DNA from 3 places in the Streptomyces sp. NPDC007991 genome. Region 3 is predicted to be linked to each of the others. Evidence: riboswitches for the same ligand, from Rfam matches in the RefSeq annotation. Region 3 holds a riboswitch; each other region holds the start of a gene.
The links. Region 3 has a riboswitch for cyclic di-AMP ahead of ACFZDA_RS30900 (peptidoglycan DD-metalloendopeptidase family protein). Riboswitches for the same ligand answer to the same signal wherever they lie in the genome.
Positions count from the first base shown of each region.

Region 1 (9,812 bases), on a different contig from region 3:
ACGCGGTGCGCTTCGCCCAGGTGTCGCTGAAGTACGAGCTTCCCGTCACGGCGGCGGACAAGCGGATGATGCTGAAGCAGTGCGGAGGCTGAAGCCGGGTGAGGTGAGCCCGAGCGGAGCGCCTCGGATGCCGGGCGGACTGGTCGCACTGGCGCTCGGCGGGTTCGGCATCGGTCTGACCGAGTTCCTCATCGCCGGGCTGCTGCCGCAGGTGGCGGCGAGCTTCACGGTGTCCGAGGCGGCCGCCGGCCGGCTGATATCCGGGTACGCGCTGAGTGTCGCGGTGGGAGCGATCGCGCTGACCGCGGCGACGGCACGACTGCCCCGCAAGCAGGTCCTGGTCGGCCTGGTGGCCTTGTTCGTCGTCGGCAACCTGCTGTCCGCCGTCGCACCGGACTACCGGGTGATGCTGCTCGGGCGGATCGTCGCGGCGTTGTGCCACGGTTCCTTCTTCGGCATCGGCTCGCTGGTCGCGCGCAGTCTGGTCGCGCCGGAGAAGAAGTCCCAGGCGGTGGCGGTCATGTTCGCGGGGCTGACGGTCGCGAACGTGCTGGGCGTGCCGTTCGGCGCGCTGGTCGGTGAGCGCTGGGGCTGGCGGGCGGCGTTCTGGGCGGTCACCGCGATCGGCGTCCTCGCCCTGGCGGGAATCGCCGCGCTGGTACCGGCGTGGGCGGGCCGGGTGCCGCCGGCCACAGGGACAGGCGAGCCGGGCCCGATTCCGCCCCGGCCGGCCACGGGTACCGGCGAGCCGGACCCGATTCCGCCCCCGTCGGCCACAGAGACAGGCGAGCCGGACCCGGTGCCGCCCGGCGGCCTGCGGGCGCAGCTGCGGGCCTTCCGCTCCTGGCAGGTCTGGCTGACACTGGCGGCCACCGCGCTCGGCTACGGCGGGATGTTCGGTGCCTTCACCTACATCGCCTACACCTTCACCGAGGTCAGCGGCTTCGCCTCGGGCGATGTCGCCTGGCTGCTGATGGTCTACGGCGTCGGACTGGTCGTCGGGAACCTGGTCGGCGGGCGCGCGGCCGACCGCGACCGTGACCGTGCCCTGGTCCTCGCCCTGCTCGGACTCACCCTCACCCTGGTGCTGTTCGGGCTGCTCGCCGGCAGCGCGACCGCCTCGGTCGCCTTGGTGTTCGTGATGGGGGTGACGGGGTTCGCCGGCGTGCCCGGGATGATCACGCGGGTCACCGACTTCGCGCACGGGGCCGCCCTGGCAGCCAGCGCCAACGTGTCCGCCTCCAACGTAGGCAACGCCCTCGGCGCCTGGCTCGGCGGCCTGGCCATCACCGCGGGCCTGGGCTACACCTCACCGCTCTATGTCGGCGCCGGCATCGCCCTGCTGTCCACGGTCATCATGGTCATCGCCGCCCGGAAGGCCAGATCCGGCCAGGTGGCGGACCGTGTCCCCACAGGGTAATCCGGTGCGGGCCGTGCGTCCGCACACCTACCGTGACCGCATGCAGCCGAAGATATCGAGCCTCGCCGACCGCCCGGACATGAGGGAGCGGGTCGTCGGGATGGCGGACAGCTGGGCGGAGTTCACGACCCAGGACCTCGTGGGCGCCGCGCACTTCCCGCGGATCGCCGCCGAACTCCCGCAGTACGTCCTGTTCGCCGAGGACGAGGAGGGCGAGGTCGTCGCGAACGGCTTCAGCGTGCCCTTCGCCCTCCGCGCCGAGGGCCGCGGCCTGCTGCCCGGGAACGGCTGGGACACGGTCCTCGTGTGGGCATTCTCCGACCTGCGCCGCGGGGTGCGCCCCGACACCGTCAGCGCGATCTCGATCTCCGTCGCCCCGCACGCCCAGGGCCGCGGCCTGTCCGCGCTGATGCTCTCGGCCATGCGCGACAACGCCCGGGCGCACGGCTTTTCGGAGGTCGTCGCCCCGGTCCGCCCCAACGCCAAGCACCTGGAACCGCACACGCCCATCGAGGAGTACGCCCACCGGGTCCGCCCCGACGGCCTGCCCCAGGACCCGTGGCTGCGGGTCCACGCCCGGGCCGGTGCCACCATCGACTCCGTGGCACCGGCCTCCATGACGGTGGCCGCCCCACTGGCGGACTGGCGCCGCTGGACGGGCCTGCCGTTCGACACCCGGGGCGACATCGAGGTGCCCGGCGCCCTGGTACCGGTGCGCTGCGAGCCGGAGCGCGGGTACGCGGTGTACGTCGAGCCGAACGTGTGGATGCGGCATCCCCTGTGACCATGCCGCGGGCGCATTTCGCAGGGGGCCTCACGGACCGGTCCGCGCGGCGGTGCCGGAAGTCCCGGTGAATCGTTGGTCGAATGGGTTGGCCAGAGCGTGGCCACTGCCTACCATCGATCACCGCAAGACCTTGTGCACCGTCGCACAATCTCCTCGGGAGGTCTCCTTGCACCGCCGCTGTCGCACCGCGCTCGTCCTCACCGCCGTGATCGCCGCCGCGGCGCCCCTGCTCACCGCCTGCGGCAACGACGCGCACCCCGGCGCGGCGGCCGTGGTGGGCGGCCGGCGGATCACCGTCTCCCAGCTGGAGGACCGCGTCGGGGAGGTACGCGCGGCCCAGCGCGCGGCCGTGCGGGACGACGCCCAGTACCAGCAGGCCATCGCCGGCACCGGCACGCTCACCCGCGACACCCTGCACACCATGGTCCTCGACCGGGTGCTGCACCGCGCCGCCCAGGACGCCGGTGTGACCGTCACCCGCAGGGAGATCCAGGAGATGCGGTCCGGCCTTGAGCAGCAGGCCGGCGGCGCCAAGGCGCTGGAGACCACCTGGCTCCAGCAGTACGGCATCCCGCCGCAGCGCCTGGAGGAGAACCTCCGCCTCCAGCTGGAGGCCCAGAAGCTCGCCCGGAAACTCGGCACCGACACCAACCGCCCCGAGTTCTGGAAGGCCCTGTCCGAGGCCTCCAAGGACCTGAACGTCGACCTCAACCCGCGCTACGGCACCTGGGACGTGCAGAAGAGCAGCCGCGCCGACGCGAAGACGCCGTGGGTGCGGGACGTGTCGGCGGCGCAGGCGCAGCAGAACATGTAGGGCCCCGGGATCAAGGGCCCGGGCCCAGGGCCCAGGGCCAGGTGTCCAGGAGGCCTGTGGATAACTTCCGGGGCTGTCGGCGGCGTGGGATAGCTTCGAATCGTGAACGCCAACAGCCCCGAAGCCACCGCCGCCCCCGGCCGCATCGTCCTGCTCACCACCAGCCACCGTGTCGCCCCCGGCCTGCTGTCCTGGCCCGCCTGGCGGGCGCTGCACGCGGCCGGCCGGGTGCTGTGCGCGGACGGCGCGCACCCGCAGCTGCCGTATCTGCGCGAGGCGGGCATCTCCGTCGAGGAGGCGTCCCCGACGGCCGAGGAGCTGGTCGACGCCTGCGCCGGCGGGCGCACGGTGGTGGTCGTGGCCACGGGCGAGGGCGAGCCGGCCCTGACGGACGGCCTGGCCCGCCTAGCCGGCACCGGCCGCGTCGCCATGCCCGAGCTGGAGCTGCTCCCCGCCTCCTACGACCTGCCCGGCGCCCGCCTGCTCGATCTCGTCCAGGTCATGGACCGCATCCGCGCCGAATGCCCGTGGTCGTCCCGGCAGACGCACCAGGGCCTGGCCAAGTACGGCATCGAGGAGGCGTACGAACTCGTCGAGGCGATCGAGGAGGGCGACCGCGACGAACTGCGCGAGGAGCTCGGTGACGTCCTCCTCCAGGTCGTCTTCCACGCCCGGATCGCCGAGGAGGACCCGGAGGCCCCCTTCTCCGTCGACGACGTCGCCGCCGGCATCGTCGCCAAGCTGATCCACCGCCACCCGCATGTCTTCGGCGACGCGACGGCCACCACGCCCGAGGAGGTCAAGGCGCACTGGCTGCGCACCAAGGCGGTCGAGAAGCAGCGCAGCTCGGTCACCGAGGGCATTCCCCTCGGCCAGCCCGGCCTGGCCCTCGCGGCCAAGCTGGCGTCCCGCGCCCGCACAGCCGGCCTGGACATACCGCTCCCGCCGGTCGAGGGCATCGGCTACGACCTGCTGGCCCTGGCGGTCCGCGCGGAGTCGGAGGGCGTGGACCCGGAAGCGGCCCTGAGAGCGGCGGCCCGCGCGTACCGGGACGCGATCAGGGAGGCGGAGCAGGGCTGAGACCGGCCGAGGGCAGGGGGGAGGCGGAGCCCGATACCGTCGGGGAGTGACCGACCAGCCCCAGCCCAGCACCCCGCCCGCCGCTCCCGACCTCTTCACCTGGGAGTTCGCGAGCAACCCCTACCCCGCCTACGCCTGGCTGCGCGAGCACGCCCCGGTGCACCGCACCAAGCTGCCCAGCGGCGTGGAGGCCTGGCTGGTCACGCGGTACGCCGATGCCAAGCAGACGCTCGCCGACCCCCGGCTCTCCAAGAACCCGGCGCATCACGACGAGCCCGCGCACGCCAAGGGCAAGACCGGGATCCCCGGGGAGCGCAAGGCCGAGCTGATGACGCATCTGCTCAACATCGACCCGCCGGACCACACCCGGCTGCGGCGGCTCGTGTCCAAGGCGTTCACGCCCCGCCGGGTCGCCGAGTTCGCGCCGCGGGTGCGGGAGCTCACCGACACCCTGATCGACGGCTTCGCGCGGAAGGGGTCCGCCGACCTCATCCACGAGTTCGCGTTCCCGCTCCCCATCTACGCCATCTGCGACCTGCTCGGTGTCCCCCGCGAGGACCAGGACGACTTCCGCGACTGGGCGGGGATGATGATCCGTCACCAGGGCGGGCCCCGGGGCGGCGTGGCGCGGTCCGTGAAGAAGATGCGCGGCTATCTCGCCGACCTCATCCACCGCAAGCGGGAGGCGCTGCCCACCGAGCCCGCCCCCGGCGAGGACCTCATCTCCGGGCTGATCCGCGCCTCCGACCACGGTGAGCACCTCACCGAGAACGAGGCCGCGGCCATGGCCTTCATCCTGCTGTTCGCCGGGTTCGAAACGACCGTGAACCTGATCGGCAACGGCACCTACGCCCTGCTCACCCACCCCGGGCAGCGCGCGCGCCTCCAGGCGTCCCTCGCCGCCGGGGAGAGCGGCCTGCTGGAGACCGGCGTCGAGGAGCTGCTGCGTTACGACGGCCCCGTCGAACTCGCCACTTGGCGGTTCGCCACCCAGCCGCTGACGCTCGGCGGGCAGCACATCGCGCCCGGCGACCCGGTCCTCGTCGTCCTGGCCGCCGCGGACCGGGATCCGGAGCGGTTCGCCGATCCGGACGCGCTCGATCTCGCCCGCCGTGACAACCAGCACCTCGGCTATGGCCACGGCATCCACTACTGTCTCGGCGCCCCGCTCGCCCGCCTGGAGGGCCAGACCGCGCTCGCCGCGCTCCTCACCCGCCTCCCGGACCTGCGGCTCGCGGCGGACCCGGCCGAGCTGAGATGGCGCGGCGGTCTCATCATGCGCGGGCTGCGCACGCTGCCGGTGGAGTTCTCACCGGCCTAAACATGACACGCCGTCATGACTGTGATCTTCACGTGATCTGCGCGGCATGAACTTGTGACAAGTGATCGACTGCCGATACGTTCACCCATCATCAGCGCGGCCCAGGCACCCTCCGCCGCGCCGGTCACTGCTGTCTCGCGAAAGGTCTCCGTATGCTCTCCGGGAACGGTCGGCACCGTCGCCCCCGCCAGGCTCCGGCTCTCCTCGTCGCGGCCGGGGTAACCGGCTCCGCCATCGCGATCCCGCTCCTCGGGGCCTCCGGTGCCAGCGCGGCCGACGGTACGACCTGGGACCGGGTCGCGGACTGCGAGACCGGCGGCGCGTGGAGCCAGAACAGCGGCAACGGATACTTCGGCGGCCTCCAGTTGTCCCAGGAGGACTGGGAGAACCACGGCGGTCTCGACTACGCCCCGAGTGCCGACCTGGCCAGCCGCTCCCAGCAGATCGCCGTGGCCGAGAGAATCCTCGCCGACCAGGGTGTCGGCGCCTGGCGCACCTGCGGGCTGCTCTCCGGCCTGGAGCAGGACAAGGACTCGGACACGTCCGACTCGTCCGGTTCCTCCGACTCCTCCGACTCCTCCGACTCCTCCGATCCGACGGACTCGCCCGGACTGCTCGACTCCTCCGAGTCGTCCTCCGACAGGCAGTCGACCTCGGAGGACGAAACCGCCAAGTCCGACAATTCATCCGATTCCGCCGATGCCTCGACGCGGGACCAGTCGCCTGCCCCCGAGAGTGACCAGCCCGACAACTCCCGTCAGGGCGACGACTCTTCGGCACCCGCCGAACCCGAAGCCGGACCCGAACCCGACACCACCGCCGGCCGTCACCGCGGCCCCAGCGCCGATGAGGGCACCGCGGCCGAGGACGGCCGTACGTCCGGGTCCGCCGGACGGCACGCCTCGCGCGACGGCGGGGCCTCCCGGGAGGCGACGGACGGCTCCTACACCGTTCGCCCCGGCGACAGCCTCTGGTCCATCGCGAACTCTCTTGACCTCAGCGGCGGATGGCACGCCCTCTACGCCGGGAACGAGACGGCCGTCGGCACCGACCCGGACCTCATCCGCCCCGGTCAGAAGCTCACCGTAGGGGTCGAAGCGGACGAGAAGTAGCCGGTGGGGCAGTCCGGAAACGGCGGCGGAAGTCACCCCGAAACCGCGCGAGTTCATGTCACCGTTTGCGTCTGATGTCCCTTATCGGTGCGGTGAGAGATAGATCTCAGAAGCCCTGATCGTCTTTGGAATTCCGCGGATCGCGTGTCTACGGTCATGACCGCTCGCCACCGCGAGCCCCGGCTGCCGCAACGCCGAATCCTGCCAGCGGCCGCACGGGAACAGTCGTCGCGTCAAGCGCCGCAGGCAGGAGCGGGGGACCCAAGGTAAGTGCCCGACCGGCCGGTTGTGCCGGAAGGGCTTGGGGTGAAGCCGTGTCCCGGGAGGGACGCGGCCGGGCAACTCAACCGGCCCGAACCCGACAGCTCACCTCGCAGGCGTCGGTGAGGGGATCTCTCCATGCTGTTTTCCGGCAAGGGCACGCACCGCCGTCCGTCCAAGGCCTCTCGGGTCATCGCCATCGCCGGTGTCACCGGTGCCGCCGTCGCCGCCCCGCTGATGGCGTCCGGCAGCGCCTCCGCCGCCACCGCCTCCGAGTGGGACGCCGTCGCCCAGTGCGAGTCCGGCGGCAACTGGTCCATCAACACCGGCAACGGCTACTACGGCGGTCTGCAGTTCTCCGCCTCCACCTGGGCCGCGTACGGCGGCACCCAGTACGCCTCCACCGCCGACCAGGCGAGCAAGGACCAGCAGATCCAGGTCGCCGAGAAGGTCCTCGCGAGCCAGGGCAAGGGTGCCTGGCCGGTCTGCGGCAAGGGCCTGTCGAGCGCCGGCTACAGCGGCGGCTCCGCGCAGGGCGGCGGCTCCACCGAGACCCGCCAGAGCGAGCAGCAGCCGGCCTCCCGCTCCGATGAGCGCCCGGCCCAGACCCAGAAGACCGTCACCACCCCGACCGGCAAGAAGGTCAAGAAGGGCGACGGCGAGTACAAGGTCGTCAAGGGTGACACCCTCAGCTCCATCGCGACCGAGCAGAAGGTCGAGGGCGGCTGGGAGAAGCTGTTCGAGCTGAACAAGGACATCATCACGGACGCCAACCTGATCTACCCGGGCCAGCAGCTGCACCTGAAGTAAGCAGCGGCCCACCCCCGTCCCCACGGGCTCCCCGCCCCGGTGCGTCATCCCCCGTGCGCACCGGGGCGGGGTTTTTTCTGCCGGTCTTTGCGAACCGGCTTTGTTCCGTTCGGAAACAATTTACTCTCGGTTCTGTCCATGGGGTGGGCGACCCGGTGGCCGATCGCCCGGAGCCGGTTAGGCTCATGTCGCGAGCCACCGCGGCCCGCGCCTCGCCGGGTCCCCGCGGCCCGCGTACCCGCGTCACATGAAGAAGGAGATGCTCGTGCCGTCCATCGACGTCGTCGTAGCCCGGGAAATCCTGGACTCCCGAGGCAACCCCACGGTCGAGGTCGAGGTCGGCCTCGACGACGGCAGCACCGGCCGTGCCGCCGTCCCGTCCGGCGCCTCCACGGGCGCCTTCGAGGCCATCGAGCTGCGCGACGGCGACTCGAACCGCTACCTCGGCAAGGGTGTGGAGAAGGCCGTCCTCGCGGTCATCGAGCAGATCGGCCCGGAGCTCGTCGGCTACGACGCCACCGAGCAGCGCCTGATCGACCAGGCCATGTTCGACCTGGACGCCACCGACAACAAGGGCTCCCTCGGCGCCAACGCCATCCTCGGCGTCTCCCTCGCCGTCGCCCACGCCGCCTCCGAGGCCAGCGACCTGCCGCTCTTCCGCTACCTGGGCGGTCCGAACGCGCACCTGCTGCCGGTGCCGATGATGAACATCCTGAACGGCGGCTCGCACGCCGACTCCAACGTGGACATCCAGGAGTTCATGATCGCGCCGATCGGCGCGGAGTCCTTCTCCGAGGCCCTGCGCTGGGGCGCCGAGGTCTACCACACGCTGAAGAAGGTCCTGAAGTCGAAGGGCCTGGCCACCGGCCTCGGCGACGAGGGCGGCTTCGCCCCGAACCTCGGCTCCAACCGCGAGGCCCTCGACCTCATCCTGGAGGCGATCAACGAGGCCGGCTACACCCCCGGCGAGCAGATCGCCCTGGCGCTCGACGTCGCCGCGTCCGAGTTCTACAAGGACGGCGTCTACACCTTCGAGGGCAAGGAGCGCTCGGCCGCCGAGATGACCGAGTACTACGCGGAGCTCGTCGACGCGTACCCGCTCGTCTCCATCGAGGACCCGCTGTTCGAGGACGACTGGGAGGGCTGGAAGACCATCACCGCCAAGCTCGGTGACAAGGTCCAGCTCGTCGGCGACGACCTGTTCGTCACCAACCCCGAGCGCCTGGCCCGCGGCATCGAGGAGGGCGCGGCCAACGCGCTCCTGGTCAAGGTCAACCAGATCGGCTCGCTGACCGAGACCCTCGACGCCGTCGAGCTGGCCCAGCGCAACGGCTTCAAGTGCATGATGTCCCACCGCTCCGGCGAGACCGAGGACGTCACCATCGCGGACCTGGCCGTCGCCACCAACTGCGGTCAGATCAAGACCGGCGCCCCGGCCCGCTCCGAGCGCGTCGCCAAGTACAACCAGCTGCTGCGCATCGAGGAGATCCTCGACGACGCGGCGGTGTACGCCGGCCGCAGCGCCTTCCCGCGCTTCAAGGGCTGACCCGGCCCGTAAGTAGCAGCGTCGTACGTACGTCCCCGTACTCGGTCCCGTACCGTGTCCGGGGACGTACGCGCGTATGACGGCGGAGCGGGAGGCGGACAGATGGCCGTGAAGGACCGGGACCGGTTCTCCACCGCGACCAGGATCCGGCTGCTCGGCGAGCAGACCGCGGCCCGGGTCTACCGCTCCCAGACCAAGCGCCAGGCCCGCCGCTCCCGGCTGACCGGCCGGGCCGCGCTGCTCGCCCTGGTGATGTGCTCGCTGATCGTGGCCCTGGCCTACCCGATGCGGGAGTACGTCTCGCAGCGCGCCGAGATCGACGACCTCCAGCGCGAACAGCAGCAGGCCCGCCAGCGTGTCGAACGGCTGCGCGACCAGAAGGCGCGCTGGCAGGACGACGCGTACGCGGAGCAGCAGATCCGGAAGCGGTTGCACTACGTCATGCCGGGGGAGACGGGGTTCATCGTCGTCGACCCGCACGCGGCGAAGCAGTCGCACGCCGACCTCGGGGCGGCCGACCGCCCCTGGTACTCGAACGTCTGGGACGGGGTCGACAAGGCCGACGCCTCCGACCAGTGACCCGACACCCAGCCAGTGACCTGAACCCAGAAAGACAGCCTGAACACAGTCATGGAAACGCCCCCGCCGACCACCCCGCGCA
Region 1 is NZ_JBIBJD010000003.1:599,470-609,281, forward strand. Features, by position in the region: gene ACFZDA_RS11235 (DUF1524 domain-containing protein) at 1-92, shown strand, start outside; gene ACFZDA_RS11240 (MFS transporter) at 128-1,420, shown strand; gene ACFZDA_RS11245 (N-acetyltransferase) at 1,461-2,204, shown strand; gene ACFZDA_RS11250 (SurA N-terminal domain-containing protein) at 2,374-3,021, shown strand; gene ACFZDA_RS11255 (nucleoside triphosphate pyrophosphohydrolase) at 3,124-4,101, shown strand; gene ACFZDA_RS11260 (cytochrome P450) at 4,148-5,422, shown strand; gene ACFZDA_RS11265 (transglycosylase family protein) at 5,575-6,534, shown strand; cyclic di-AMP (ydaO/yuaA leader) riboswitch at 6,763-6,929, shown strand; gene ACFZDA_RS11270 (transglycosylase family protein) at 6,934-7,605, shown strand; gene eno (phosphopyruvate hydratase) at 7,871-9,151, shown strand; gene ACFZDA_RS11280 (septum formation initiator family protein) at 9,254-9,730, shown strand; gene ACFZDA_RS11285 (DUF501 domain-containing protein) at 9,782-9,812, shown strand, end outside.
Region 1: linked by a shared signal. The riboswitch ahead of ACFZDA_RS11270 (transglycosylase family protein) and the one ahead of ACFZDA_RS30900 (peptidoglycan DD-metalloendopeptidase family protein) in region 3 are both predicted to bind cyclic di-AMP.

Region 2 (9,812 bases), on a different contig from region 3:
CATCCAGGTCAGGCGCAGTCCGGTGGCCGGGGGCCGGGCGAGGTCGGCGAGGGTGGTGGCGTGCACCGGCACGGTGCCCTTCGGGGCACGGCGGGGCCGGGCCTCCTTGTCGAAGAAGACCTTGGCGAAGTCGACGGTGGAGCCCGAGGGCCGGGTCCGCGCGGGACCTCCGGGGTTCTGGAAGACCCCGTCCTTGAAGTGCGGCGATCTGCGGATGCGCGCCATGCGCTCACCGCTGGGATCCGCGCCGAACGCCCCGGGCCGGAGCGCGCGGAGCCCGGAGCTCAGGGAACGGAAACCGGCCACGGTACCTCCAGGTGGAGTCGGTCAGGCTTTCCATTATGGTCGGCCCTTGCGGAAACACCCGGGCCCAGGGGTCCCGCGACCGTGATACTGAACAATGATTCAGTATCACGGCGAAGGAGCCCGTATGGCCAGCCCCCTGCTGTCCCTCACCTGGACCGACCATCTCACCGGCCGCCAGGGCTTCCTGGTCGTCGACCGGCTGGTGCGCGGTGTCGCCAGCGGCGGTCTGCGGATGCGCGCGGGCTGCACGCTGGACGAGGTCACCGGCCTGGCCCGCGGCATGACCATGAAGGAGGCCCTCCACTACGACCCCGCCGGCCGTTACATCCCGCTCGGCGGCGCCAAGGGCGGCATCGACTGCGACCCGCGCGACCCGGAGGCCTACCCGCTGCTGGTGCGGTACCTGCGCGCCATGCGGCCGTACATCGAGAGCGTCTGGACGACCGGCGAGGACCTCGGCCTCACCCAGGACCTGGTGGACCGGGCCGTGGCCGAGGCGGGGCTGGTCTCCTCCGTCCAGGCCGTCTACCCGCTGCTGGACGACGAGGCCGAGGCCCGGCGGCGGCTCCGGGACGCCTTCGCCGTCGAGGTGGACGGCATCGGCCTGGACGAGCTGGCCGGCGGCTGCGGTGTCGCCGAGGCGGCCCTCACGGCGCTGGACCACGCCGGGGTGCCCCACGCGGGGACGCGAGTCGCCCTCCAGGGGCTGGGCACCATGGGCGGGGCCACCGCGCGCTTCCTCGCGCGCTCGGGGCTCACGGTCGTGGCCGTCGCCGACATCAAGGGCACGATCGCCAACCCGGCGGGACTCGATGTCGAGGCACTGCTCGCCGCGCGGGACTCCCACGGCACCGTGGACCGTTCGGCGCTGCGCCCCGGCGACCGCGAACTGCCGGGCGACGCCTGGCTGTCGGCCGACGCGGAGGTCCTGGTGCCCGCGGCCGTCTCGTACGCGGTCGACGCCGGGAACCAGGAGCGGATCACCGCCCGCTGGATCGTCGAGGCGGCCAACATGCCCGTACGGCCGGAGGCGGAGCCGCCGCTCGCCGCGCGGGGGGTGACCGTGCTGCCCGACGTCGTGGTCAACTCCGGGACGAACGCCTGGTGGTGGTGGACGCTGTTCGGGGACATCGGCGCCGACGCCGAGGAGGCGTTCGCGCACACACGCCGCTCGATGCGGTCCCTGGTCGAGCGGATGCTGGCCCGCGCCCGGGCCGACGGCACGACGCCGCGGGCCGCCGCCCACGCGCTCGTGGCGGACCGGCTGCCGGTCCTGGCGGAACGGTTCGGCTGCTACCGCTGACAGCCGGCGGGACCGGCCCGGCCCCCGAACGCACCGGTCAGGACGGTGATGCGCGTGTGTAGGGTGACGGCGTGACGAGAGTCCGGTTGAGCGTGGCGGAACGGCGCGGGGAGCTGCTGCGGGCCGCCGTCGAGCAGATCGAGGCACGGGGTGTGGCGGCGGTCAGGATCGCCGACGTGGCCTCGGCGCTCGGTGTGAGCAACGCGCTGGTGCTCTACCACTTCTCGACGAAGGAGAAGCTGGTCGCCGCCGCGTTCCGGCACGCGGCCGAGGCGGACCTCGCGCATCTGCGCAGGCTGCTCGGCCGCCGTACGTCGGCAGTGCGCCGGCTGCGGTCGGCCGTACGGTGGTACGCCCCGACCGGCCAGGCCAAGGGCTGGCGGCTGTGGATCGAGGGCTGGGCGGCGGCCCTGCGCGAGCCCGCGTTGCGGGAGGTCACCCAGGACCTCGACAGGCAGTGGAAGGCGGCCCTCGCCGAGGTCATCACTGAGGGCATGGCGGCCGGCGAGTTCCACTGCCCCGACCCGCACGGCACGGCCCTGAGACTCACCGCCCTCCTCGACGGCCTCGCCGTCCAGCTGACGTCCTACCCGGGCGCGGTGCCCCGGGCACGGGCCCAGGAGTGGGCCGAGGAAGCACTGGCCCGCGAACTCGGCCTGGAACCGGCGGCCTTGACCCGGCCCTGACCGGGCCGTCTATCCCACGGTGCCGCCTGAGCTCGTCTCGGGTTTGCTGTGGAGCACCTCACGGGCCTGCTCCGCGGCACGGATGAGACTCTCGGCGACGAAGTCGACGAAGCGGGCGATATTCTCCAGGCGGGTGGCGGCCGGGGTGCCGGAACCGAGGACGCCGACGCCCTGCCGTGCGGCCGCGGCCAGTTGGACGCTGGACCGGGCGCTGGCGATCATCGACTGGTAGAAGACGTCGTCGTCGACGGCGTAACGCTCGCGGCGGCCCTCACCGCGCTCCCGGCGGATGAGCCCCTGACTCTCCAGGAACGCGACCGCTTTGGACACGGAGGCCGGGCTGACCTGAAGGTGCCGCACGAGCTCTGCCGCGGTGAGACTGCCCGCGTCGGTGGTGTAGAGGCAGGTCAGCACCCGGGACATCATCCTGGGCAGGCCCTGCCGCATGAGGAGGGTGGTGAACATCTCCTCGTACTCGCGCACGGCCTCGACGTCACGCCCGTGGGCCGGCGAGGGCGCCCGCGCTCCCCGGGGAGCGGCCTGCCTGCGCCGGTGGGTCCGGCGTTCGGTGGCGCGGTGGGCCAGGTCGGCACGGTAGGCGGTCGGGCCGCCGTTGCGCATCACCTCGCGCGTGATCGTCGAGGTCGGCCGCCCGAGGCGCCTGGCGATCTCCGCGTAGGCGAGGCCGTCACTCATCCCCCGAGCGATCTGCTGACGCTCCTGCAGGCTGAGCCTGCCTCCCGGCATCGTGAACTCCTTGCAACGGACCGGAAAGGATCATTGCACTGAACCCAACCTCACCACAAGGGCCGCTTGCCGCAGTTGTTACCGCGCCTGTGAACGCAACGTCGCTTTCCCTCTGTCCGAAACGCCGATCGTGCCACCCGCCCCCCGTCACGGCCCCGACCCACCACCCGGTGTCAGGCGCAGGCGCTACGCCACCGCGGCGATCCGCATCCGGATGTCCTCCGGCGACAGCGCCCCTTTCGCCGTCACATGGTCCCCCGACGACTCCCCACGCAGCCGCCGCCCGATCCACGGCACCAGAAACTCCCGCGCCCAGTGCACATCGTCCCGCCGGACCTCAAGAGGCCCCCGAGCCGGCAGCGGCGGCCACGGCTGCTCCGGGTCCGCCGGAACCTCCAGCCCGAGCACCTGCCCCGCGCGGAGCGCCACCCGCGTGTGCCCCTCGGGCGACAGGTGCAGCCGGTCGGCGTCCCAGGCCCTGCGGTCCTGGACACTGCGCAGGGACCACAGGTCGAGCACCGGGCAGCCGTACCGGTCGGCGATGGCCCGGACATGCCCGTTGTACGTCGCGATCTTGCCGCGCAGGTGCTTGAGCACGGGCACCCCACGCGTGTCGAACCCGGTCGTCACCATCACCGTGCCGGCCACGGCGGTGAGCCGCACCAGGGCCCGCTCGAAGCGCTCGGCCACCTCGTCCGGGTCGGTACCCGGCCGGAGGATGTCGTTGCCCCCGGCGCAGAACGAGACGAGGTCGGGGGCCATGCCGACGGCCCGCGGAACCTGGTCCGCCACGATCTGGTCGAGGAGCTTCCCGCGCACGGCGAGGTTGGTGTACTGGAAGTCGCCTTCGGGCCGGCGGTCGGCGAGCAGGACGGCGAACCGGTCGGCCCAGCCGACGAACGCCCCGTCGGGGCCGGGATCACCGACACCCTCGGTGAAGCTGTCCCCCACCGCCACGTACGACCCGATCACTGCTCTGCTGTCACTCTTCGAATCGTCTGCCACAGCAGCTCATGATTCACCTTCGAATGTGACTTACGCGACCGTAGGAAAGGGTTGACGGGCGGTGAGATAAGCCACTCCTAAAGTGTTCACCAACTCCGGAATAGGTCGCCCGTCAGGGATGTTGGGGCCTCTGTCGCCACACCCGGAAGCCCGTGATCCGGAAGTGACTCCACACGGTCCGGAAGCCGAAGTGCCCTGCCGTGTACGGCTCCGGATCCCTGTAGTCGAACACGAGCCGCCCGTTGTTCCACCACCGCACCGCCGAACCGTCGGAGACGATCCGCACCCGGTTCGGCTCACCCGGCACCAGCAGCGGCTCGGTGTAGTCGTAGATCAGGGGCCGGACACCGGGCTGCCCGACATAGCGTCGCAGCCGCGTCGTGGTGTTGTAGTTGGCCCCGTAACCGGCGTAGTACGTCGTCAGGTGGTCGTACTCCTCCAGCGCCCCACCACGCGTCGTCGCGAAGAGATCGCCCGGGGAGCGGACATCGGTCGCGTTCCAGAAGTTGTTGAGGTCGGAGACCCGGTCGTTGACCCCGCCCTCGGAGACCGGCGTGGCGGTGTACTCCAGGACGTACGGGCCTTCGAGCCGCTGCCTGAACCACACCGTCGCCCCGCTCGGCACGTCGATCTCCAGAACGCCGCGAGAGGCGGTGACGGTGCCACCGTCCTGGAGTTCGGTCGCCCACTGGTCGAGGCCGTGGCAGAAGTCGTCGTGGGCGATGAGGCGGCGATGACGGGCCGCGGCGTTCGCGTTCGCCGTCGGGCCGAACGCCGTCAGGGCGGCTCCGGCGGCCATGGCCGCGAACGCTCTACGAGTGGTCGGCACGGGACACGTCTCCTCGGGGATCCGCCTGGAAGGCTCTAGAAAGCGCTTGCGCTCCGGACGGGATCACTGTGTCCCAACTGCCGCCCGCTGTCGATCCCTTGGAGCGATCGAAACGGGAGCACACCCGTATGGCGCGCACACTCGCAAGGCGCACACACCGAAGGCCGGACCCGGGGATCGGGGTCCGGCCTTCGGTCGCGTGTCAGGCGGGCGGTGACGCGGTCGGTCAGCCGACGGAGACGCCGTGCGAGCGCAGGTAGGCGACCGGGTCCACGTCCGAGCCGTAGTCCGGCGTGGTGCGGATCTCGAAGTGCAGGTGCGGTCCGGTCACGTTGCCGGTGGCACCGGACAGGCCGATCTGCTGTCCTTCGCTCACGGTCTGGCCGGCCGAGACGGAGAGCGAGGACAGGTGGGCGTACTGCGCGTAGAAACCGTCGTTCAGCTTGATGACGACCTGGTTGCCGTACGCCCCGCCCCAGCCGGCGGAGACGACCGTGCCCGCGCCGACGGCCTTGAGCGAGGTGCCGGTCGGAACGACGAAGTCCACACCGGTGTGGTATCCGCTGGACCACATGCTGCCGGCCATGTGGTACGGGGTACCGATGGTGGCGCCCTCCACCGGGAGGGTGAAGCCGCTGGAGGTCGCGGCGGCCGGCTTCGCGGCAGCCGGCTTCGAGGGCGACTCGGAGGCGGAGGACTTCGAAGCCGAGGACTGGGAAGCCGAGGGCTTCGACGGGGCAGCGGGCTTGGGCGCACTCGCCGCCGCCTTCTTGCCGATCGCCAGCTTCAGCCCCGGGTGGATCAGCGACGGGTCGTCACCGACGGCGTCACGATTGTCCGCGTAGAGCTTCTTCCAGCCGCCGTCGACATTCTGCTCGTCGGCGATCTTCGCGAGACAGTCACCGGCCCGCACGGTGTACGAGCGGGCGCCCGTGGCCTTTTCGGCGGCCTTCTTCTCGGCGGCCGGAGCGGACTGGACGACTCTTTCCGGAGTCGACTTCGGAGTGGCGGCGTGGGCGCCGGCGGCCCCCATGAGCGGAAGGGCGAGAGCGGCCCCACCGGTTCCGGCGACGACGATGGAGCGGGTGAAACGCTGGGACTTCGGGCGGCGGTGCTTACCCTTCGCGGGCATGGCGAATTCCTCTCCGTCGCCTGCGAGGTGAGCTGTCGGGTGCGGACTGGAGATGTCCGGCCACGCCGAGGCGCGGCTTAACCCCAAGCCGTTCCGGGAACCGGAACAGGCGTCTTACCTGTGGGTCCCCCGCTCCTGCCGTACGTCGGGTCAGTGTGTGGGGCTCCGGGCGGCGGCAGGATTAGGCGTCCGTCCGGATGGGTGTGGAACGTAAGCGACCAGGACGCAAAGGGACAAGCGTGCGGTTCCCCGTGACGGCGTTTTTCTTGACGCGTCGGCACTTTTTCCGTCACGGAGCGTGGATTACCGATCTCCCGCATCCCGCAATACCCCTGAATCGCGCCAGAATTACGTGCACATGGCAACAACACATCGTCACGAATATGACGATGCTCACGCACCCCGACCTCATCCCCTTTACAGTCGGGGCACGTTACGCCTAAACAACTGAAGCACTGCCTATTCGGACAGAAGGGCTACTTGCGCTTAAGCCGGACGACAGCGGCATTTAGATCCCCGCGCAGGCCGACCCGCAGTCCGTGATGGAGCAGTACGCCCCCTCGATGCACTTCGCCCGTTGTGAGGCATTCGTACGACGCCGCGGGATCGAGGCCCCGCAGCCGGAGTGCCGGAACGGGCTCGCCGTAGCGCTGCGCCTGGAGCCAGGCCAGGACGACGGTCTCGTCGCCGAGGACGTACTGCACGGCGCTCAGGCCGCCCTCCGGCGGGCGCAGCCGGTACAGGTCGCCGCGCTGCACCACGGGCCTGATCTCCTTGTAGAGCTCCACCCAGTCCCGCGCCTCGGCGAGTTCCCGCTCCGTCCACTTCGTGAGGTCGCCGCCGACCCCGAGTACCCCGGCCATGGCGCTGACGAACCGGAACCGCAGGGAGCTGGCCCGCTGGTTGAGCATGGCGTTCGGGCTGTCGGTGACCCAGGCGGCCATGACCCGGGCCGGGTGGATCTGGCTGAAGCCGTGCTGGATGGCGAGCCGGTCGAGCGGGTCGGTGTTGTCCGAGGTCCACACCTGGTCCGTGCGGCCGAGCACACCGATGTCGATCCGGCCGCCGCCGCCCGAGCAGGACTCGAAGGCCACCCGGGGGTGGGCGGCCCGCAGCCGGTCCAGCAGGCCGTACAGGGCGTGCACGTGGTCGACCCACAGCCGTTGCGGGTACGGGTCGTCCGGCCAGCCGGCGTCGGTGAAGCAGCGGTTGAAGTCCCACTTGACGTAGTCGATCGGCGCGCTGGACAAGAGCCCGTCGAGCTGCTCCCAGAGGTACTCCTGGACGTCCTCGCGGGCGAGATTGAGTACGAGCTGATTGCGGAATTCCGTCCGCTTTCGTCCCGGTTGGTACTGCACCCAGTCGGGGTGCGCGCGGTACAGGTCGCTGTCCGGGTTGACCATCTCCGGCTCGACCCAGATCCCGAACTGCATGCCGAGGCCGTGCACGTGCTCGGCGAGCGGCTTGAGGCCGCCCGGGAAGCGGTCGGGGTTGGGGGTCCAGTCGCCGAGCCCGGCCCGGTCGCTGGTGCGCGTCCCGAACCAGCCGTCGTCGACCACGAACAGCTCGACGCCCATGGCGGCGGCCCGCTCGGCGAGCGCCCGCTGCTGCTCCTCGGAGATGTCGAACTCGGTGGCCTCCCAGGAGTTGAAGAGCACCGGCCGGTCCTGGTCCGCGCTCGGGATCACGTATGTCCGCTGGTAGGCGTGCCAGGCGCGGCTGGCCCCGCCGTGGCCGCCGTCGCTCCAGAGCCCGGCGAAGACGGGGGTCGTGTACGACTCCCCCGTGCCCAGCATCAGCAGGCCCGAGTCGTCGTAGCCGGACCCGCCGGTGATCTGCACGCGCGCGTCCGGGAGCTGGGCCACGGCGATCCGCCAGGACCCGGACCAGCCCAGGGCGCATCCGTAGACCTCGCCGTGCTCCTCGGTCGCGTCGGTGTCGAGCGCGATCCACGGCAGGTGCTGGTGACCGGTGTGGCCGCGGCGGCTGCCGATGACCTTCTCGCCGTGGGTGAGGGCGGAGCGCTCCAGCCGGGACTCGGCGCCCCAGCGGCCGTGCAGCTGGGAAAGCCGCCAGGTGTCGCGGTCGGGCAGGGTCCAGGTGGCGGAGTCGGCGCGCAGCACCTCGACGGCGGGTCCGTGGTTGTCGAGGGTCACCCAGCGCTCGACGACATCCGTGGCGGAGCGCATCCGGTAGTGCAGCGTGATGGCCAGGTCGCCGTCGCGAAAGCGCAGCCGCAGTTCGTCGTCCTCGGCGTCATGACCCTCGTAGGTCCACTCCGTGCCGCGCCGCTCGGCGGTGCGTACGGACAGGGCGGGGCGGACGAAACGGGGGCCGCCCTCGACGGGATACTCCTCGCGTCCGTCGAGCGGTGACTCGAAGGGCCAGTAGTCCGGCAGCGGCCGGACGGCGAGGGCCTCGGCGTCGGCGAGGCCGATCCGGGCGCCCCAGTGCAGGTGCAGCAGTTCGTCGCGGTCGGTGACATGGACGGCGTAGCTGCTGGCCGGCCCGGAGAGCACCCACGTACGACCGTCTTCGGAAATGTCCAGCATCAAGCCCTCACAGATTCGAACAAGCCCGACCAGGTGCGACCAGGCTCCGACATCATCAAGGGCCGCGGGGGTTCCCGGCAACGCCTGTGGACAACTCATTGCCCCAGGCAGGGCATGTCGTATCGTCGAGTGGTGCCCGTCGACGAGCCGCGCCGGCGGCGCCGAAGGGGAGGAGCCCTCGTGACGCAGCAGGTCCCGTCGACCGAGCCCGAGCTGGCCGGAGTGCGCAACTTCCGCGATGTGGGCGGACTGCCGACCGTGGACGGACGGCGGGTGCGGCAAGGAGTGCTGTTCCGCAGCGGCCACCTGGCGCACGCGACCGGGGAGGACGCCACCTTCCTGACCACCCTGGGCCTGCACACGATCTTCGACTTCCGCAACGCGGCCGACCAGAAGCTCGAAGGGCCGGACGTCGAGCTGCCGGGCGTGCGCAATGTGAACCTGCCGCTGAGCGACCCGGCCGACGGCGCCGAGTTCTGGAAGATGGTGCGCGACGGCGAACTGGACCAGCTGCGCGCGATCCTCTCGGACGGCAAGGGCGCGGACCGGATGATCGCCTCGTACCGCACGATCATCAGGAACCGCACGGCCGAGCACTCCCGGGTGCTGCACGCGCTCGCGGAGGACAGCGTCCCCGCCCTGATGCACTGCGCGGCGGGCAAGGACCGCGCGGGTCTGTCCATCGCGGTGACGCTGCTCGCCCTGGGTGTCGAGCGCGAGGCGATCGTCGACGACTACCTGAAGTCCAACGCCAAGCACCGCCGTTACAAGGTGCACCGCAGCAGCTCCGCCGCCTCGGCCTACTCCCCCGAGGTCATGGAGCTGCTCAGCCCCCTGTTCGACGCGCGCGCCGAGTACCTGACGGCGGCCTTCGACACCATCGAGGAGACCTGGGGCGCCGTCGACGCGTATCTGGAGAAGGGGCTCGGGTTCGCCCCGGAGAGCCGGGAGCGGCTGCGCGAGCGGCTGCTCGACTGACGTACGGCGGCGGCCCGGCGGCTACGTGGCCCCGACCTCGAACAGCAGATACACGAAGGCCGCGAAGACGTGGCCCACCACGAGGTAGATGAACAGCCGCACCCACAGGGCGCGGGGGAACTTCTCCTCCATGTCCTTCACGGCATGTCTCCCGGGGTGGGGCCCAGGCACAGGGCGGCCGTGGGGCTCTGCAAGAGGGTGTGGACGAAGAGCAGTTCGACGCCGTCCGCGTCCTGGGCGGCGATCCGGTGCGGGGTCAGCGAGTCGAAGTGGG
Region 2 is NZ_JBIBJD010000004.1:371,355-381,166, forward strand. Features, by position in the region: gene ACFZDA_RS13290 (MBL fold metallo-hydrolase) at 1-306, opposite strand, end outside; gene ACFZDA_RS13295 (Glu/Leu/Phe/Val dehydrogenase dimerization domain-containing protein) at 431-1,609, shown strand; gene ACFZDA_RS13300 (TetR family transcriptional regulator C-terminal domain-containing protein) at 1,681-2,295, shown strand; gene ACFZDA_RS13305 (helix-turn-helix domain-containing protein) at 2,305-3,042, opposite strand; gene ACFZDA_RS13310 (GDSL-type esterase/lipase family protein) at 3,229-4,014, opposite strand; gene ACFZDA_RS13315 (DUF6250 domain-containing protein) at 4,160-4,876, opposite strand; gene ACFZDA_RS13320 (peptidoglycan DD-metalloendopeptidase family protein) at 5,103-6,008, opposite strand; cyclic di-AMP (ydaO/yuaA leader) riboswitch at 6,013-6,174, opposite strand; gene ACFZDA_RS13325 (alpha-galactosidase) at 6,485-8,560, opposite strand; gene ACFZDA_RS13330 (tyrosine-protein phosphatase) at 8,741-9,538, shown strand; gene ACFZDA_RS13335 (DUF6126 family protein) at 9,560-9,679, opposite strand; gene ACFZDA_RS13340 (helix-turn-helix domain-containing protein) at 9,676-9,812, opposite strand, start outside.
Region 2: linked by a shared signal. The riboswitch ahead of ACFZDA_RS13320 (peptidoglycan DD-metalloendopeptidase family protein) and the one ahead of ACFZDA_RS30900 (peptidoglycan DD-metalloendopeptidase family protein) in region 3 are both predicted to bind cyclic di-AMP.

Region 3 (9,812 bases):
GCCGTCGGGTCCCGTGGCCCCCGCCGAGCCGGCAGCGACGGCTCCCGCGGCGGTGCTGCTCCATCCCACCAACCACCGCATCGCCGCCTCCACAGGCTGTGGACAACCAGTGCACCGTACGAACCGGTTCACCATGCTGCCATGAAGGAGGCGTTCCAGAGTGCGCCCGCGCCGCTTGCGCTCCGCCGAACGCGCCCCGGCGGAGCCTCCCACGCCGCCGCGAACACCCCGGGAACGGAGACGAAGACGCCCTCGGAGGCGGCGAGAACAGAAGGGACGGCCAGGAGGCAAGACACGTCAGCGACATGTCACCAGTACGACTGCGGCGCGAATGCGCCCCCGATACGCGCCCCGAATACGCCCGACGCGCCCTCAACTACCGTGGTAGGAGGCCTGATACCCCACCATCGACGGGGTCGATTTTCGGCCAATTCCCCATCTCGCACGCAGCGTCGAACACTCTCCGTACAGACCCTGCGGACCACCGCGCGGTCGCGCAGTCCGGGAGACGGAGCACGCCTCCCGGACCGTTCCGCCGCCCGCGGGGATGTAGGCGGCGGTATCCCCCAGCCCACTGGATCCAGTACAGCGGGCCGACCCACGCAACGACCATGGAACCGCTCCCGCGGTGGCCGGAGAAGAGCGCACGGACAGGCGCACGGCCACACACTGGGAGCACATCGCAACAGCCCGTATCCGAACCGCACTTCAGTGCGGACCACAATCCCGCCAACCGGAACAATGCCCCTTAACGCTTGGGATGCGGCGAACTACGCTGGGTTTACGAATGCCGCGTGGTTATGCCAACGTCGGCAGCCGTCTGTGTCGAGGGGTGGCGCATGTCCAGGGAGCAACGCGGGCCGAACGAAAAACTCGGCGCCGTTCTCGCCCTCGCGGGAATCAGCAACGCAGGCCTCGCGCGGCGCGTCAACGACCTTGGCGCTCAGCGAGGACTGACGCTTCGCTATGACAAGACGTCGGTGGCGCGCTGGGTGTCGAAGGGCATGGTGCCGCAGGGTGCGGCGCCCCACCTGATCGCCGCCGCCATCGGCCAGAAGCTCGGCCGCCCGGTGCCGCTCCACGAGATCGGCCTGGCGGACGCGGACCCCGCCCCCGAAGTCGGCCTCGCCTTCCCGCGAGACGTCGGACAGGCGGTGAAGTCCGCGACGGAGCTGTACCGTCTCGACCTCGCGGGCCGCCGCGCCGGGGGCGGCATCTGGCAGTCGCTGGCCGGATCGTTCGCGGTGAGCGCGTACGCGACGCCCGCCTCACGATGGCTGATAACCCCGGCCGACAGTTCGGTCGCGCGTGACGTGGGTCCCGGCGAGGGCTCCGGCGCACCGCTCAAAGTCGGCCACAGCGATGTGCAGAAGCTGCGGGAGGCCGCCGAGGACGCGCGGCGCTGGGACTCCAAGTACGGCGGCGGCGACTGGCGTTCGTCGATGGTCCCGGAATGCTTAAGGGTCGAGGCGGCACCGCTGCTGCTCGGCTCCTACTCCGACGAGGTGGGCCGGGCCCTCTTCGGCGCCTCCGCCGAACTCACGCGGCTCGCGGGCTGGATGGCCTTCGACACGGGCCAGCAGGAAGCGGCCCAGCGCTACTACATCCAGGCCCTGCGCCTGGCCCGGGCCGCGGCGGACGTCCCCCTGGGGGGCTACGTCCTGGCCTCCATGTCCCTCCAGGCCACCTACCGCGGCTTCGGCGACGAGGGCGTGGACCTCGCCCAGGCCGCCCTCGAACGCAACCGCGGCCTGGCCACGGCACGCACCATGAGCTTCTTCCGCCTCGTCGAGGCCCGGGCACACGCGCGTGCCGGTGACGCCCAGGCGGCCGGCGGCGCCCTGAAGGCGGCCGAGAGCTGGCTGGAGCGCGCCCGCCCCGGCGACCACGACCCGAGCTGGCTCGGCTTCTACTCCTACGACCGCTTCGCCGCCGACGCGGCCGAGTGCTACCGCGACCTCAAGGCGCCCCGCCAGGTCCGCCGCTTCACGGAACAGGCCCTGTCGAAGCCCACCGAGGAGTTCGTCCGCTCCCACGGCCTGCGCCTGGTCGTCTCGGCGGTGGCCGAACTGGAGTCGGGGAACCTGGACGCGGCGTGCGAGCAGGGCGTGCGAGCGGTGGAGGTCGCCGGACGCATCTCCTCGGCCCGTACCACCGAGTACGTCAAGGACCTCCTGCACCGGCTGGAGCCGTACGGTGACGAGCCACGGGTGGTCGAGCTGCGTGAACGCGCACGGCCGCTGCTGATGGCTCCGGCGTAACCGGGCAGGGATGCTGCCGTCCCCGCGTTTGAAGGCATTGTCAGTGGCGCAGTGCACTATCGAAGCGGGAGGTGGTGCGGGTGACGCGAGTGCCGGAGATCGCGTACGACTGTGACGTGCTGGTGATCGGCGGGGGGATCGTCGGTCTGTCGACGGCGTACGCGATCACACGCGCCGCACCGGGCACACGTGTCACGGTCCTGGAGAAGGAACCGGGCCCGGCCCGGCACCAGACGGGCCGCAACAGCGGCGTCATCCACAGCGGCATCTACTACCGCCCCGGCTCCCTCAAGGCGCGCTACGCGGTGGGGGGCGCGGCGGAGATGGTCAAGTTCTGCGCCGAGTACGGCATCCCGCACGCGGTCACCGGCAAGCTGATCGTCGCGACCGACCGCGCGGAGCTCCCCCGCCTGCACGCACTCGTGCAGCGCGGCCGGGAGAACGGCATCCCGGTCCGTGAACTGGGCGGGCCCCAGATCGCGGAGTACGAGCCGGAGGTGCGGGGCCTCGCCGCGATACACGTCGGTACGACCGGTATCTGCGACTTCGTCGCGGTCGCCCGCCAGCTGGCCCACGGCTCGGGCGCGGAGATCCGCTACGGCACGCGGGTCGTGCGCGTCGACCGCCGCTCCGAGCGCGGAGTCGCCGTGCTCACGTCCACCGGGGACATCGTGCGCGGGCGGGTGCTGGTGAACTGCGCCGGCCTCCACAGCGACGAGATCGCCCGGCTGACCGGGGACGACCCGGACGTCCGGATCGTGCCGTTCAGGGGCGAGTACTACGAGCTGGCCCGGCCGGAGCTGGTGCGGGGCCTGGTCTATCCGGTCCCCGACCCGGCGTTCCCCTTCCTCGGGGTGCATCTCACGCGCGGGATCGACGGGGGCGTCCACATCGGGCCCAACGCGGTCCCGGCGCTGGCCCGCGAGGGGTACGGATGGGGGACGGTCCGGGCGCGGGAGCTGGGGTCGACGCTGGCCTGGCCGGGCTCCTGGCGGATCGCCCGGCGGCACTGGCGGTACGGGGCGGGGGAGCTGCGGCGGTCGCTGTCCAAGGGGGCGTTCACGGAGGCGGTGCGGAGGTTGTTGCCCGGGGTGTCCGAGGACGACCTGGTGCCGACGGCGGCGGGGGTCCGGGCCCAGGCGGTCCTGCGGGACGGCACGCTGGTGGACGACTTCCTGATCCGCGAGGGCGCGCGCACGGTCCATGTACTGAACGCACCGTCCCCCGCGGCTACGGCATCCCTGCCGATCGGCAGGGAGGTGGCCCGCAGAGCGTTGAGCGCACTGTGACCGGCCAGAGGGATGCGAGCTACTCGGGGTTCTCACTGAGGCCGAGTGGGTCCGCAGCCCAGCGGAGCAGGGTGCCGCTGCGCCCACCCAAGCCGCCCTGGGGGCACCCCCCAGGCCCTTAAGGCACGGGCAGAGGCACGACTGCCCGCAGCCGGGGCAACCACGACGCACCCGCACCCGCCCACGGCGAGAAGGGGACGTGTCGGGGGGTGTCCGCCCGCAGCGGTTGGCGCGTCAACGGACGGTTAATTGGTGTCCGACCCCATCGCGCCGTTCCGAGGACGGACACCCCCCGGCGTGGCCCCGACCCACCACTCGGCGTCAGGCGCGACGCGCCCCCCCACACCCGCGCAGGCCGCCGCAGGCACCCACCCCACCCGCGTAGGCGGCCACCCAGCCACCCCAGCGCGGCCGTAAAATCGGTCTCACTGTGTCTGACTCCGTGAATACCCCCGAAAGCCCCCAGCCGCCCGCCCCCGGTGCCTCCATCCGGCACAGCCGGGTCAAAGGTGAGCCGCGCTTCCCCGACGGGCCGAAGGCCGACCCCGCCGGGTCGCACTTCGAGCGGCGGATCCGGAGTTTCCAGCCCCGCCGCAGCCGCGTCACCGCCGGTCAAGCGGACGCGCTCCAGCGCCTGTGGCCCAAGTGGGGCCTCGACATCGACGGCAGCAGGACCCTCGACCTGGCCGACCTGTTCGGCAACGACAACCCCGTCGTCCTGGAGATCGGCTTCGGCATGGGCGAGGCCACCGCCCGGATGGCCGCCGCCGACCCCACCACCAACATCCTCGCCGTCGACGTCCACACCCCCGGCCAGGGCAACCTGCTCAACCTCGCCGACCACAACGGCCTGTCCAACATCCGGGTCGGCAACGGCGACGCGATCATCCTTCTGCGCGAGATGCTCACCCAGGACTCCCTCGACGGCCTGCGCGTCTACTTCCCCGACCCCTGGCCCAAGAAGCGGCACCACAAGCGCAGGCTCATCCAGCCCGACTTCCTGACCCTCGCCGCCACCCGCCTCAGGCCCGGCGCGATCGTGCACTGCGCCACCGACTGGGAACCGTACGCCGAACAGATGCTCGACGTACTCACGGCACATCCCGACTTCGAGAACACCCAGGCGGACGGCGGTTTCGCGCCCCGTCCCGACTTCCGTCCCCTGACCCGTTTCGAGGGCCAGGGACTGGACAAGGGACATGTCGTGAACGACCTCCTCTTCCGTCGCGTACAGCACGTGGACCAACCCCCCGCCGGCGCCTGACCGCACTCGCACCGCACCCATATCCCTCCCCGCCTGCGGTCAGCGCCCATCCGTCGTTAGGGTCAATGCCGTGGCCACCTGCCCCCCACATCCCTGTCCCCGTGGTCCCGCCGGCGGCGCACCCGCCGCCGGCCCCCTGCGGCACGCCCACTGGTGGCAGCGCACCTGGGTGCGCTACGGCGCGCCGACCACGCTGCTCGCGATATCCGGGCTCGTCATCCTCGCCCTGGTCCGCGAGGAGACCGGCACGGAAGGGTTCCTGGTCGGGCTGGGGCTGGCCACGCTCCCGGTGCCCCTGCTCATAGCCGCGTTCCGCTGGCTGGACCGGGTCGAACCGGGCCCCTGGCGCAACCTGCTGTTCTGCTTCGCCTGGGGCGCCTGCGCGGCGGCGCTCATAGCGATCGTCGCCAACAGCTTCGCGACGAGATGGATAGCGACGGCGACGGCGGACCCGTCCAGCGCGGACACGCTCGGCGCGACCGTGATAGCGCCGGTGGTCGAGGAGATCGCCAAGGCGGCGGCCGTCCTCCTGGTCTTCCTCTTCCGCCGCCGCGACTTCACCGGCATCCTCGACGGAGTGGTCGCGGCCGGCGTCACGGCCACCGGCTTCGCGTTCACGGAGAACATCCTCTACCTGGGCACCGCCTTCGGCACCGACCAGCTCACCGGCGGCACCGGCATCGCCTCCGTCACGGCGGCGACCTTCTTCGTGCGCATCATCATGTCGCCGTTCGCGCACCCGCTCTTCACCGTGCTGACCGGCATCGGCTTCGGTGTCTCCGCGCTCGCGGCGGACCGCCAGCACGTCCGCCGTGTCGCCTTCCCGCTCTCCGGGCTGCTGCTCGCGATGGGCATGCACGCGATGTGGAACGCCTCGTCGGCGTTCGGCGAGTACGGGTTCTTCGCCGTGTACGCGGCGTTCATGGTGCCCATCTTCGGGCTGCTGACGTGGCTGGTGGTCTGGACGCGGCAGCGGGAGCTGAAGACCGTACAGGCGGAGCTGCCCGCCTACGCCGTGGCCGGGTGGCTGTCCCCGGTCGAGCCGTACGCGCTCGGCTCGATGCGGGCCCGGCGGATCGCCCGCCAGTACGCCCGCCGCCACGCGGGCCGGGCGGCGGCGCGCGAGGTCGCGCGGTACGAGGCGTACGCGACGTCCCTGGCGTTCCTGCGGCACCGGGGCCGCCGCGGCCGCGCCGGTGCCGACTTCGTCGTACGGGAGCGGGAACTGCTGGACGAACTGTGGCGACGCCGGGAGGTGGCTCGCCCCGCGCTGGACCACGCCGCGCGGATCACGGCCCCTCCGGTACCGGTGGCGGCCCCGCCCTGGCCGGTGCACGGGGCGTACGGGTACGGGTACGCGACGACGCCGACACCGAGCCCGTACCTCGGGCACCTCGGGCACCCCGCGTACAACCCGTACCGGCCGTAGCGGACACCCGGGTCAGCCCCGCCTGGCGGAAACCGTCAGGCCGAGGCCTCCGTGAGCCGCCCGAGCTCCGCCTCCGTCAGCGTCAGCTCCCCGACGCCGATCAGCGCGGGCAGTTGCTCCACCGTCCGCGCGGAAGCGATCGGCGCCACGACCGTCGGCTGGGCCGCGAGCCAGGCGAGGGCGACCGTGGCGGCGGGGACGTCGTGGGCCGCGGAGATCTCGTCGAGGGCGTCGAGGACCCGGCGGCCCCGCTCGGTCTGAAGGTGCTGGGCGGCACCGCCCGCCCGCGCGCTGTCGACGGTCGTACCGGGCCGGTACTTGCCGGTCAGGAAGCCGGACGCGAGCGCGTAGTACGGGACGGCCGCCAGGCCGGTCCGCGCGGCGAGGTCCTGGAGCTCGCCCTCGTAGGTGTCTCGGGAGACCAGGTTGTAGTGGGGCTGGAGGGCCACGTACCGGGCGAGCCCCTCGCGGTCGGAGAACTCCAGTGAGGCCCGCAGCCGCTCCGCGGAGATGTTGGAGGCGGCGATGTGCCGGACCTTCCCGGCCCTCACGAGGTCGTCGAGTGCGCCGATGATCTCCTCCACCGGCACCTCGGGCTTGTCGAAGTGGGTGTAGTAGAGGTCGATGTAGTCGGTGCCGAGGCGCCGCAGGGAGGCGTCGGCGGCGGCCTTGATGTTGGCGGCGGACAGGCCCTGGAACTCGGGGTGCTGGCTGACCTTCGTGGCGACGACGACGTCCGCGCGGTTGCCGCGTGACGTCAGCCACTTGCCGAGCACGGTCTCGGACTCGCCGCCCTGGTTGCCGTCCACCCACGCCGAGTAGACGTCGGCGGTGTCGACGAAGTTGCCGCCGGCGGCGGCGTACGCGTCGAGGACGGCGAAGGACTGAGCCTCGTCAGCCGTCCAGCCGAAGACGTTGCCGCCGAGGGCGAGCGGGAAGACCTCGAGGCCGGAGGAGCCGAGCTTGCGAAGAGAAGTCATGCTCCGTGTCAACGGCCGTGCGGGGGAGGCTCATTCCACAGCGGACGCAAAAGTCCCGTAAACGCCCCCCGCACGCTCCCCGCACGAACTCCCCGCGGGAAACCCGGAACACCGCCGCTCAGACGTTCAGGCCCTTGCCCCGCAGCCACGCCATCGGGTCGATGCCGCTGTTGGAACCACCGGTGTGGACCTCGAGGTGCAGATGCGCCCCGGTGACGTTGCCGGTCGCGCCCACGCGGCCGATGACGTCGCCCGTGCTGACCTTCTGGCCGACGCTGACGCCGATGGACGACTGGTGCGCGTACCAGATCTCCGTGCCGTCATCGAGGGTCAGGACCGTCTTGTAGCCGTACGAGCCGCTCCAGCCGGCCTCGGTGATGGTGCCGCTGTGCACCGCCTTGATCGGCGTGCCCGTGGGGGCGGCGAAGTCGAGGCCGGTGTGGTAGCCGGAGGACCAGTAGGCGCCGGACTGACCGAAGGTCGAGGTGATGGTGTACGCGGAGGTCGGCAGTGTGTACTGCTTGGCGAGGGCGGCGAGCCGCTCGGCCTCGGCCTTCTTCCGGGCCTCCTCCTCCGCCTTCCTCTTGGCTTCGGCGGCCTTGGCCTTGGCTTCCTTCTCGGCCTTGGCGGCGGCTTCCGTGGCCGCCTTCTGGGCGGCTTCGGCGGCGTCCTGCGCGGCCTTGGTCTCGATCTGTTCCTGCTGGTGCTCGACCTGCGCCATGATCCGGGCGCGCAGTGCCTCACCGGCGCCGGAGGTGCCCTGCTCGGTTTCGGCGGCGGCCGTGCCGAGGCTGCTGAGCGGGGTGGCGGAGCCTTCGGGGGTGTCGTCGTCCGAGATGAGGGAACCCACCGAGGGCAGGTCCGGGACGGAGATCGACACCGGCGGCTTGCCGGTCTGGGCGCTGGCCATGCCGCCCGCGCCCACGGCTGCTATGACGCCGACGCCCAGGACGGTGGAGCTGCGCGCGAGTCCTCCGCCGCGCTGCTTGGTGACGCGATGCCGGCCGCGGATGGGACGGATGGACTCCGCGGTGGGGTTCCATTCCTGGAACGGGCCCTCGTCGGTGTGGTGACCGCCGTAGCCGAAGGTTTCGGTGTCGCGCTGGTTCGGCGCGGACGGGGCCGCGGGGGCAGGCCGGTTGGACGCCACGTGGGCGTACTCCTTTCCTTCCTTCTCGCCTACCGGGTTAGCTGACGGGTTCGGAGCAGGAAGGTCTCCTACGCGCGTATACCGGCCGTGCTTCCACGGCGGCATCCGCTCGATTCACCCCAAGTGGTGGTTCCCCGGTTCCCTTTCGGGATTCGGCGCGTGCGCACGGAGCCGCCTTCTGTGACGGCTGGGACGACCGCGCTGCGTTATCGAACGTTAATAGACGCGCGGTGGGTATTCCAGCGGTTCCGCTTGATCATTAACCTTTTTCGCGCGAACCAACCCGCCACGACCAGCCCAAAACGGGCGAGTTGACCGCCTCGTAAGCGACTCACGGTCTTTGACGGCGTGTCAGTTGTCATGCGGAGCGGCGCGATTCGCTCACCGAGAGTAAGGGCGAGTTCAGGGAAAACACCGAGGGCCGGAACCCTTTCGGATTCCGGCCCTCGGCCTTCAGTAGCGGGGACAGGATTTGAACCTGCGACCTCTGGGTTATGAGCCCAGCGAGCTACCGAGCTGCTCCACCCCGCGTCGTTGTGACACCAGTGTACGCCATCCGCGGGACCGCTCGCGCACACCCGGTGTTCAGCGGCTGCGCAGCAGGTGACGGTTGGGTGCCTTGGCCTGCTGCTCGTGCTCCGAGAGGACGAGGACCTCCACTCCCCGGGCCGCCAGCAGGCCGCTGCCGTCGGCGTCCGCCACGAAGGTGTCCGGCTCGCGCCAGGCCGTGACCACGCGCCGTACGCCCGCGTCGAGGATCAGCCGGGCGCAGGGTGCGGGGCGGGAGGCCCGGCGGGCGCAGGGCTCCAGGCTGCTGTAGACCGTGGCGCCGGCGAGCCCGGGGTCGGCCGGGTCGAGCTTGGCCAGGGCCGCCTCCTCGGCGTGCGCGAGCGGGTCGCCGCCCTCGCGGGAGTGCCCCCGGGCCAGTTCCGTGCCGTCGGCCGCGACCACCACCGCGCCGACGCTGAACGCCGTGTCCGACGGCGGGCACCGCGCGGCCAGTTCGCAGGCGAGGGCCAGCCAGTGGTGGTCGGCGGCGGAGGGGAGGGGGCCGGTGCCGGGGGCGGTCGGCTCGTAGCGCATGAGGACGACGTCCTCGATCCGCCGGGTCTCCAGCAGCCGGAGCCGGCCGGACTGGTAGCCGCCGGGTCCGAAGAGGCGGGGTGCCCCGGGGTCGCCCACGAAGAGCGGGGCGAGGACCAGCTGGAGTTCGTCGGCCAGGCCCTGGGTGAGGAGCTGGGTGTGGATCAGGCCGCCGCCCTCGACCATGAGCCGTCGTACGCCGCGGACGTCGTGCAGGTGGGTGAGGAGCCGCCGCCAGTCGAGGTCGGCGCCGAGCGGGACGACGTCGGCGGCGATGCCGAGGGCACCGGCGCGCTGTGCGCCCCGGTCGGTGGTGTACAGGACCTTCTCGCCGCCGGTGTGCCAGAACCGGGCGC
Region 3 is NZ_JBIBJD010000011.1:342,145-351,956, reverse strand. Features, by position in the region: gene ACFZDA_RS30930 (asparagine synthase-related protein) at 1-81, opposite strand, end outside; gene ACFZDA_RS30925 (MFS transporter) at 840-2,261, shown strand; gene lhgO (L-2-hydroxyglutarate oxidase) at 2,336-3,550, shown strand; gene trmB (tRNA (guanosine(46)-N7)-methyltransferase TrmB) at 3,981-4,814, shown strand; gene ACFZDA_RS30910 (PrsW family glutamic-type intramembrane protease) at 4,885-6,243, shown strand; gene ACFZDA_RS30905 (aldo/keto reductase) at 6,279-7,223, opposite strand; gene ACFZDA_RS30900 (peptidoglycan DD-metalloendopeptidase family protein) at 7,342-8,373, opposite strand; cyclic di-AMP (ydaO/yuaA leader) riboswitch at 8,385-8,541, opposite strand; tRNA gene ACFZDA_RS30895 (tRNA-Met) at 8,831-8,904, opposite strand; gene ACFZDA_RS30890 (dihydrofolate reductase family protein) at 8,959-9,812, opposite strand, start outside.